DNA from 2 places in the Peribacillus sp. YIM B13482 genome. Region 2 is predicted to be linked to the other one. Evidence: riboswitches for the same ligand, from Rfam matches in the RefSeq annotation. Region 2 holds a riboswitch; the other holds the start of a gene.

Region 1 (4,440 bases), on a different contig from region 2:
CTTCCGTTTACAATTATGTGACATGTCCATTTTACTCCTGACTTCTATGTGCGTCAAGAAAACGGATACAAGAATTCTCTTTTTCAGAATAGATTTTATTGGATTAAATTGTCTATTTTTTATTCATCAAGAAGATATTTTGGAGAAATTACTAATTAAACTATTAATATCTCGGTATAATTTATCATTTTTTCCCAATTGTTATTTAAATAAATAAAAAACAGTATAATTTGCAAAAGAAAAACGTTTATAATAGATTAACAGAAAGAGGCGATAAACTATGAAAAAAAATATTGCTGCTGCGATAGAAGAAGAGATTCCAGCTGAGGAAATTCAAACTGAAGAATTCCAAGTTCCAGCTTTCGGATACGAATTAATCAGAGAAGTTCTATTGAACGATATTCTCGGAAAAGACTCTAATCAAATCCTCTATTGGGCAGGTAAACAGTTAGCACGTAAATTCCCATTAAATGGCGATCAAGAAGTTATTGAATTTTTCCAGAGCGCGGGATGGGGCACCCTGGAAATCATGAAGTATACGAAAAACCAGATGGAATTATCACTGACGGGTGAAATAATCAGCCGCCGTATGGATTTACATCCTGACTGTCACTTCCAACTTGAAGCCGGTTTCCTTGCCGAGCAGTTTACACTGCAAAAAAAGTTCCTAAGCGAATCAACGGAAGAAATCAAACGCCGCGCAAAAAAAGTGATATTCACCATTCAATGGGATCCCAGAGATCAAATCTAATGAGCCCTTAAAACAGACTTACCCTTTTTACCGGAAGTCTGTTTTTTATTGGACTCCTTACTCTCAAGCTAGCACATTTGCATGCTGCCCAAGTTTAAATGCTTCATGAAGAGATTCGACCGCCTTCACCATTTCCTTTTCATTGACGACAGTCGAGACTTTAATTTCAGATGTGCTGACCATTTTCACTTGGATGCCTGTATTGGCCATCACTTCAAACATCTCGGCAGCCACTCCTGGATTGGAAACCATACCAGATCCGACGATGGACACCTTGGCCAATCCGCCCTCCGTTTCGACTCGGTCGAATGACAATTGTTCCTTATTGTTTTCCAGTACGATCAAGGCCGCTTGCGTATCTTCACTTTTTGTGGAAAATGATAGATTGGTCGTATCCTCGGCTGTCATGCTTTGAATGATGATGTCCACATTAATCCGGTTTTTCGCAAGTGTCGTGAAAATTGTGGATAATGCACCAAGTGATTGGGGCAATCCATATATTGTGACCCTTGTAATACTGTCTTCAAAAGCAATGCCGCGTACAATTAAGTTTTCTTCCATAGTTGCTTCCTCCTCAATGATCGTTCCTGATTCTCTCTCCATGCTCGAACGGACTACAAGCGGAATTTGATAATTTTTTGCATATTCTACAGCCCTTGGATGAAGGACGCCCGCCCCTAGGTTGGCAAGTTCCAGCATCTCATCATAAGAAATGGATTGGAGTTTACGCGCGGCTTTTATGTAGCGTGGATCCGTAGTGAAAACACCCGTTACATCCGTATAAATATCGCATCTATCCGCATTCAGCGCTGCAGCGATGGCAACTGCCGTCGTATCGGAACCGCCTCGTCCTAAGGTCGTGATTTCCCCATTTGCATCGTTCCCCTGGAAACCGGCAACGACCACAATTTTCTTCTCCTGGAGCTGAGCTTGAATCCTCGTGGCATCGATGTTTAAAATCCGGGCATTCCCATGAACGGATTCCGTTTGCATGCCAGCCTGCCAGCCAGTGTACGAAATGGCTTCATGTCCCTCTTCAATCAATGCCATCGTTAACAGGGATATCGTGACCTGTTCCCCCGTAGTCAATAGCATATCCATTTCCCTCTTGCTCGGTGTTCCGGAAATATCCCGGGCCATGGAAACCAATTGATCCGTGGTTTTCCCCATAGCTGAAACAACGACGACTACCTCATTTCCATTCTTCACTTCCTCGATTACCCGATTGGCAACATTTTTAATTTTTTCTACGCTTCCGACGGATGTCCCGCCGAACTTTTGAACGATTAATGCCATCCTAATGCACCCTCTCTACCTTTTTAGGCAATAAAAAAAGCAATGAGAAATATCTCATTGCTGTGATCACATATCCAATACTGTAAACACAGTGAGATAGCTCTCCAGGGCATAAACCCTGACAATCCGCCATTTATTAAATGTCAGACCAGAAAAACAAGGTATGAGTCTTGTCTTCCTTCGGCGTCATCCCCTTTCAAAACCTTTCATGGAAGCTCATACTTCTCCAGGTTTTTACTCTTGAATTCCGCACCTCTATCAGCACTTTTAAGTTGTCTAGTTAAAAATTCCTTCTTATCATAGCATAGAGAATTGCCTGCAGCAAGATTATTCTTGTAATTTTCTAACGATTCCCTCTGCTACCCCTTTTGGCATGCCAGCTTCCATGATTTCCTCGGCCGTGGCCTCTTTGATTTTCTTCAATGACCCAAAATGCCTTAATAATTGCTTCCTCCGCTTTTCCCCGACTCCCGGAATATCATCAAGCTGGGAGTGAACCGCGTTTTTCCCGCGTAGCTGGCGATGAAACGTAATCGCGAACCGATGCACTTCATCCTGAATTCTTTGCAATAGATAAAATTCCTGGCTCCGTGAATCAAGAGGTACGAGTTCAAGCGGATTTCCAATCATTAATTGTGAAGTCCTATGCTTTTCATCCTTAATGAGACCTGAAAGTGGTATATCAAGGCCTAATTCATTCTCCAAAATATCCCTTACAGCTTCCACATGTCCCTTTCCTCCATCAATGATGATTAAGTCCGGAAGCGGCAGCCCTTCTTTCAATACTCGTGAATACCTTCTTCTGACCACTTCACGCATCGATTCATAATCATCAGGTCCCTGGACCGTTTTGATCTTATATTTACGGTACTCCCTTTTTTCCGGTTTCCCATCAATGAACACGACTAATGCGGAAACAGGGTCACTTCCCTGGATATTCGAGTTGTCGAAAGCTTCAATTCGATGCGGGGTGTAGATCCCTAATTGGTTCCCGAGGTTTTCCACCGCATTGATCGTTCTTTCTTCATCCCGTTCAATCAATGAAAATTTTTCCTGAAGGGCGATGGAGGCATTTTCATTCGCCAATTTAAGCATGTCTTTTTTCGATCCCCGTTTCGGGTGAATCGTTTTGACACCTAGCAGACCTTCGGCCATTTCAGCATCCACTGACTCAGGCAGCAGGATTTCCTTTGGTTTAAAGTGGTTGGTAATCTCGTAAAACTGACCGAGGAATGTAAGAAGTTCCTGTTCCGGTTCATCATAGACAGGAAAAAGTGAAACATCCCTTTCGATCAATTTACCCTGTCGGACAAAAAATACCTGAACGCACATCCAGCCTTTATCATAGGCAAACCCAAATACATCCCTGTCGATGAAATCGGTCGTCATCATTTTCTGCTTCTCCATCGTAATATCAATGTGGGCAATTTTGTCACGATACTCCTTGGCCCTCTCGAAATCGAGCTCCTCTGATGCCTCTAGCATTTTTTCAGTCAGTTCTTTTTTTATCTCAGTATGTCCGCCATTCAAGAACCGGTTGATATCATCCACCATTTTTTTATATTCCTGTTCCTCAACATCATATACACATGGGGCCAGGCACTGGCCAAGGTGATAATAAAGACACACGCGATCCGGTAAGGTATTGCATTTTCTAAGGGGATAGATGCGATCGAGCAATTTTTTCGTTTCGTTGGCTGCAAAAGCATTCGGATATGGACCGAAATATTTCCCTTTATCTTTTTTGACTTTACGCGTAATAATTAGACGTGGATGCCGTTCCGCCGTCAGCTTGATGAAAGGATACGTCTTATCATCCTTAAGCATGACATTATATTTTGGATCATGTTTTTTGATTAAGTTCAACTCTAAAATGAGAGCCTCGATATTGGAAGAGGTTACGATGTATTCGAAATCCTCTATCTCACTCACCAGCCGCAAGGTTTTTCCATCATGAGATCCCGTGAAATAAGAACGGACACGATTTTTCAACACTTTCGCTTTGCCTACATATATGATTGTTCCCTGACGATCTTTCATTAAATAACAACCAGGTTGATCGGGAAGAAGGGCAAGTTTATTCTTTATTTGTTGGTTCATGCATTCAGCCTCCTGTTCTCCCATTTTACAATTATTATATATCAAGATAGCGAAAAAAGCTTCAAGTCCGTAGACTTGAAGCTTTTTTTAGCTATCTTGCTATTACGCGTGTTTTGCAATAAGTTCAGCAAGTGCTTCTTTAGGTTGGAAACCAACCACTTTATCCACCACTTCACCGTCTTTAAGGACGATTAGTGTCGGGATGCTCATCACACCGAATTTCCCAGCTGTTTCTTGGTTTTCATCTACATCCACTTTTACGATTTTCGCTGTATCGCCAATTTCAGTATCAA
Region 2 (4,440 bases):
CAAGGGGAAGAGCTGGGAATGACCAATGTTGCATTTGAAAGCATTGATGAATATCGGGATATTGAAACGTTGAATTCATATGACGAACTCGTCAATTCGCATGGCTGGTCAAAAGAGCGGATGATGTCAGCCATTCACGCCCGAAGCAGGGATAATGCGAGGACACCGGTTCAGTGGAATGACTCCCGGAACGCAGGATTCACGAAAGGGACTCCCTGGATTAAGGTCAATCCCAATTTCCCCGAGATTAATGCAGAAAAAGCCTACAATGATCCAAATTCTATTTTTCATTTTTATAAAAGGCTTATCCAATTACGCAAAAAACATGAAATTGTCGTTTATGGCCGTTTTGAACTGCTCTGTCCAGATGATGAACGAATATTTGCCTATACGAGAACGTTTGAAGATGAAAAGCTGTTAGTGCTATGCAACTTTAAGGAGGAGCATGCCGCATATTCTTTGCCTGAAGAGCTAAATTCATATTCTGCTACAAGGCTGATCGGTAATTATGAACAGGGGGAAAAAGGAATCTCGAGAATGCCTCTGCGTCCATATGAATGTCGTGTGTATCATTTGAAATGAAAAAGGACCTGGTTTTCTCCGTTAGAGAAGACCAGGTCCTTTTTAGTATTATTTTGATTTAAGGTCACATTCCTCAAGAGGAATGACTTTCGTTTTATGTTTAATTTTATAGCCGAACCATAGGACGAAAAATAGAATTAAGCCAATGTAGGAAACGAACATTGAATTCCAGTCGATCCCATTACTGCTGAAAGCTTGATAGCCTTGTCCGATGATAATGATAATACATAGGACAAGGGCGAATATTGGCCCGAATGGGAAGCCTTTGGCCCGGTATGGTAAAGCATTCATATCAAGGCCTTGAGCTGCGTAGGCTTTGCGGAATCGATAATGGGCGATCGCAATCCCGACCCAGGTGACGAATCCTGCCATGCCTGAAGCATTTAATAACCAAATATAAACGACACCATCTCCGAAAAATGATGCTAAGAATGCAACGCAGCCAACTAAAGAAGTCACGATAAGTGCATTCACGGGTACTCCTCTTTTATCTAACTTGCCAAGGAATTTTGGTGCTTTCCCATCACGTGCCAAGTCCCAGAGCATACGGGTTGAAGCGTACATGCCTGAGTTACCGGCGGAAAGTACGGATGATAAAATGATCGCGTTCATGATGGATGCAGCAAATGCAAGGCCAGCCCGTTCAAATACGAGCGTGAAGGGACTTACGGCAACATCTTCACTCAATAAACGTGAATCCGTAAACGGAATGATCATTCCAATTACAAAAATGGCAAGGATATAGAATAAGATGATGCGCCAGAAAACGGATCTGATCGCCTTAGGGATATTCTTTTCTGGATCTTCACTTTCACCAGCCGTCACTCCAAGCAATTCTGTTCCTTGGAATGAAAAGCCGGCAGCCATGAATACACCTAGAATCGTGAAGAACCCTCCATTAAAGGGACCTTCGCCCATTGTGAAATTGGAAAAACCAATAGGGTCTTTTCCACCCATGATTCCGAGAATGATCAGAACACCAGTGATCAAGAAAATGACGACTGTCACGACTTTGATCATGGCAAACCAGAATTCTGCTTCCCCAAAACCTTTAACGGACATGTAATTGATAAGAAACATAGTGATTAACGCAATAGCACTCCAGATGAAGGAGGGAGTATCAGGAAACCAGAACTTCATAATTAAGACAACGGCTGCTAATTCAGCGGCAATGGTGATTGCCCAGTTATACCAGTAGTTCCATCCAATCGCAAAACCGAAAGACGGATCGACGAATTTGGATGCATAGACACGGAACGAACCGGCCACTGGCATGAATGCTGCCATTTCTGCAAGACTTGTCATTAAGTAATAAACCATGATGCCGATGACCGCGTATGCCACCAAGGCACCGCCGGGTCCGGCTGAATGGATGGCACCGCCACTTGCTAAAAATAAACCTGTTCCAATCGTTCCACCTAATGAAATCATCATTAAGTGCCGCGCCTTCAGGCTCCTTTTTAATTCAGTGGGGCTTGATGTTGATTGTGAATTTGGCAATTGATGTTACACTCCTTTTTATTGGAAGGGAACGAAATATAAAAAAACAGCAGTCGAAAAAGATCGACGGCTGTTTATAATAAACCCGTTTATCCTTCCGAAGATAGCTCCCCACGCTTTTTTGAAAAAACGTGACAGTGATGTTCCTGTTCGGTGACACCGCCAGCGAGAATATACATGGAATATACCCTAACTTCGGCAACTTATCCTTTCAAACGGAGTCTTGAATTTTCCAGAATCTCGTCCGTTCTACTTTTATAAGCTGCAGCCTCTAACTCATCGGTAAATGAGGAAGTATTCAATTTTCTTAAATCGTAACGCCAGCTTGTAATTGGCCGTACGATGGTACTCATGAAAAATTATGCAATCGCTAATAGAATGCTAGTAACTGAGTAAACTTTACTATATCAAAATTATAAAATAACTTGTTGGATATCGCAATGATTATTTTATGTGGTTATTCTTTCCTAGTTCTCGAAAGATTGGAAGAGGAAACGATATATAAAAGTAAAGCCATTCTGATAACAATACCGTTATTAAACGGTCCTTCTTTTTATAAGGGCGTAGTCCAATTTTACATGTTGGACCGATTCGGGATTCTCAAATAGATCCACTGCCATTTTTCCAATCCATTCCAGAGGCAAGGAAATGGTCGTGATGTCCAGCATCTCACTCAGGCTATCATTATTGAAGCCCAGAATGGCCACATCTTCAGGTACCCTCATACCCGATTTCTTAGCGGTGAGCATGAATCCAGCAGCCGTGTCATCATTAGTGATGATGATGGCTTCAGGTTTGTTTATCATCGAATGCCAATCCTCAAACAACTTTACACCGTCTTTGATGTGATAACTGCCTTCAAACAACCATTCTTTATTGTTTATAAGTTGATGTTTACTCATGATATCGTTAAAGGCCTTTGTTCGAAGAGAACTGTTCCTGCTCTTTTTACGGCCGAGGCTGTATCCAATTTTCTTATATCCTTTAGAAATCACGTATTCAAGGGCACAGGAGAATGCTGCATAATGATCAATGCTGATGGATGAGAATTCAGCCTGGGCTGTATCCTCACATAAGATAATAGGTCCGTATTTTTGATAATCCAAGAGGATTTTCATTTCCGAAATTCTTGAACAAACGATAATGCCATCGAGTTGCTTCATTTGCAGCATATTCAAAGCCTGGATTTCTTTCTCTCTTTCATAATGGGTTTGAAAGATCACTATATGACACCCAATTGCATTTGCCTGTTTAGTAATTCCGTTAACGATTGCCCCGTAATATGGGTGATTGGTGAAGGGGATGATGATGCCGATAAGATTTGTTTTGCCTTTTGAAAGATGAATGGCGTTGATGTTTCTCGAATAATTCAAGCGATCAACGGCTTGTAAAACGCTCTCTCTCTTATCAGAGCTTACATAAGGATGATTATTCAATACACGGGATACTGTTGAGATAGATACACCAGCACATTGAGCAATTTCTTTAATGTTTGTCATGGGATCACCATTTTTTCTTTTTTTTATATTGTACCGTATGAAACCCATTTCAGAGCAAGAGAACAGATCATGGCTGCTGAAGATTTCTTCAAATAAGGTCTTGTTCTGGTATGGGTTTCATCCTTTAAGATTGGTTTAAGTCTTAGCGGAGGAGGAGATCAGGATGTTCCAAACTTTAATCAGCCTGTTTGTACTTTGCGGAATCGAATTGGGATTGGCGTACTTGGCAGTTTCTTTAAAAAAGCCGGAAAAATGATTGGCAATGCACATGGAATGCCAGATGCCCGTCGAGAAATCCGCGTTTACTCTTGAAATACACACTTTTACTCGTGAATTTCACGTCGTCCCATCATAAACATTAGAAAAAGCTCCCCTAGTTTATATTCACCATAAAAACTCCACAATATAAATATAACTTCATCATTACGTTTCATGTACCGAAGGAAAAGCACTCTCCATTTTAGTAGTTGGAATGCTCATCATACCTGCCGCAACGGCTTATCTGCTGACAAATCGGTTAAGTAGAATGATATTGTCAGTATAGTGGTCGGGGTGTTAAATTAAGTCATCGGTTATTATTCAGCTGCCATTTTGGATGCCTCGATATCCGGTTGGATGGTTGGATTGGCCTTTCTCTTTTCCCCAAGCCATGGATTGGTCAGAAGTGTGCTGAAATTGGAGAAAATCAAAGGAGGCACATGTTAAATTCCCCCTTTCTGCAGGCTCCATGCAGATAACTTCATGAAGCTTGTAAACTATTCTTCGATATAGTTGTGATTTTATTTGTTTAAAGTATAATGAATAAGTGTATTTAAAGTTGTATCGCAGGAGCCTTTTTAAGGGAGAGTTAAGTATGGAA

What was found. A riboswitch is a leader RNA that binds a small molecule or an ion and turns the genes downstream of it on or off. The one in region 2 is predicted to bind lysine.
Region 1: another riboswitch for lysine. It lies ahead of ACFX4L_RS01960 (aspartate kinase); the one in region 2 lies ahead of ACFX4L_RS00575 (amino acid permease).

What each region holds. Positions count from the first base shown of each region.
Region 1 covers NZ_JBHZPF010000002.1:83,196-87,635, forward strand. The annotation lists gene ACFX4L_RS01955 (YslB family protein) at 281-751, shown strand; gene ACFX4L_RS01960 (aspartate kinase) at 815-2,047, opposite strand; lysine riboswitch at 2,137-2,313, opposite strand; gene uvrC (excinuclease ABC subunit UvrC) at 2,375-4,147, opposite strand; gene trxA (thioredoxin) at 4,250-4,440, opposite strand, start outside.
Region 2 covers NZ_JBHZPF010000001.1:103,023-107,462, reverse strand. The annotation lists gene ACFX4L_RS00580 (glycoside hydrolase family 13 protein) at 1-582, shown strand, start outside; gene ACFX4L_RS00575 (amino acid permease) at 631-2,082, opposite strand; lysine riboswitch at 2,179-2,364, opposite strand; gene ACFX4L_RS00570 (LacI family DNA-binding transcriptional regulator) at 2,619-3,581, opposite strand; partial or broken gene ACFX4L_RS00565 (metal ABC transporter permease) at 4,036-4,286, shown strand; gene rodA (rod shape-determining protein RodA) at 4,435-4,440, shown strand, end outside.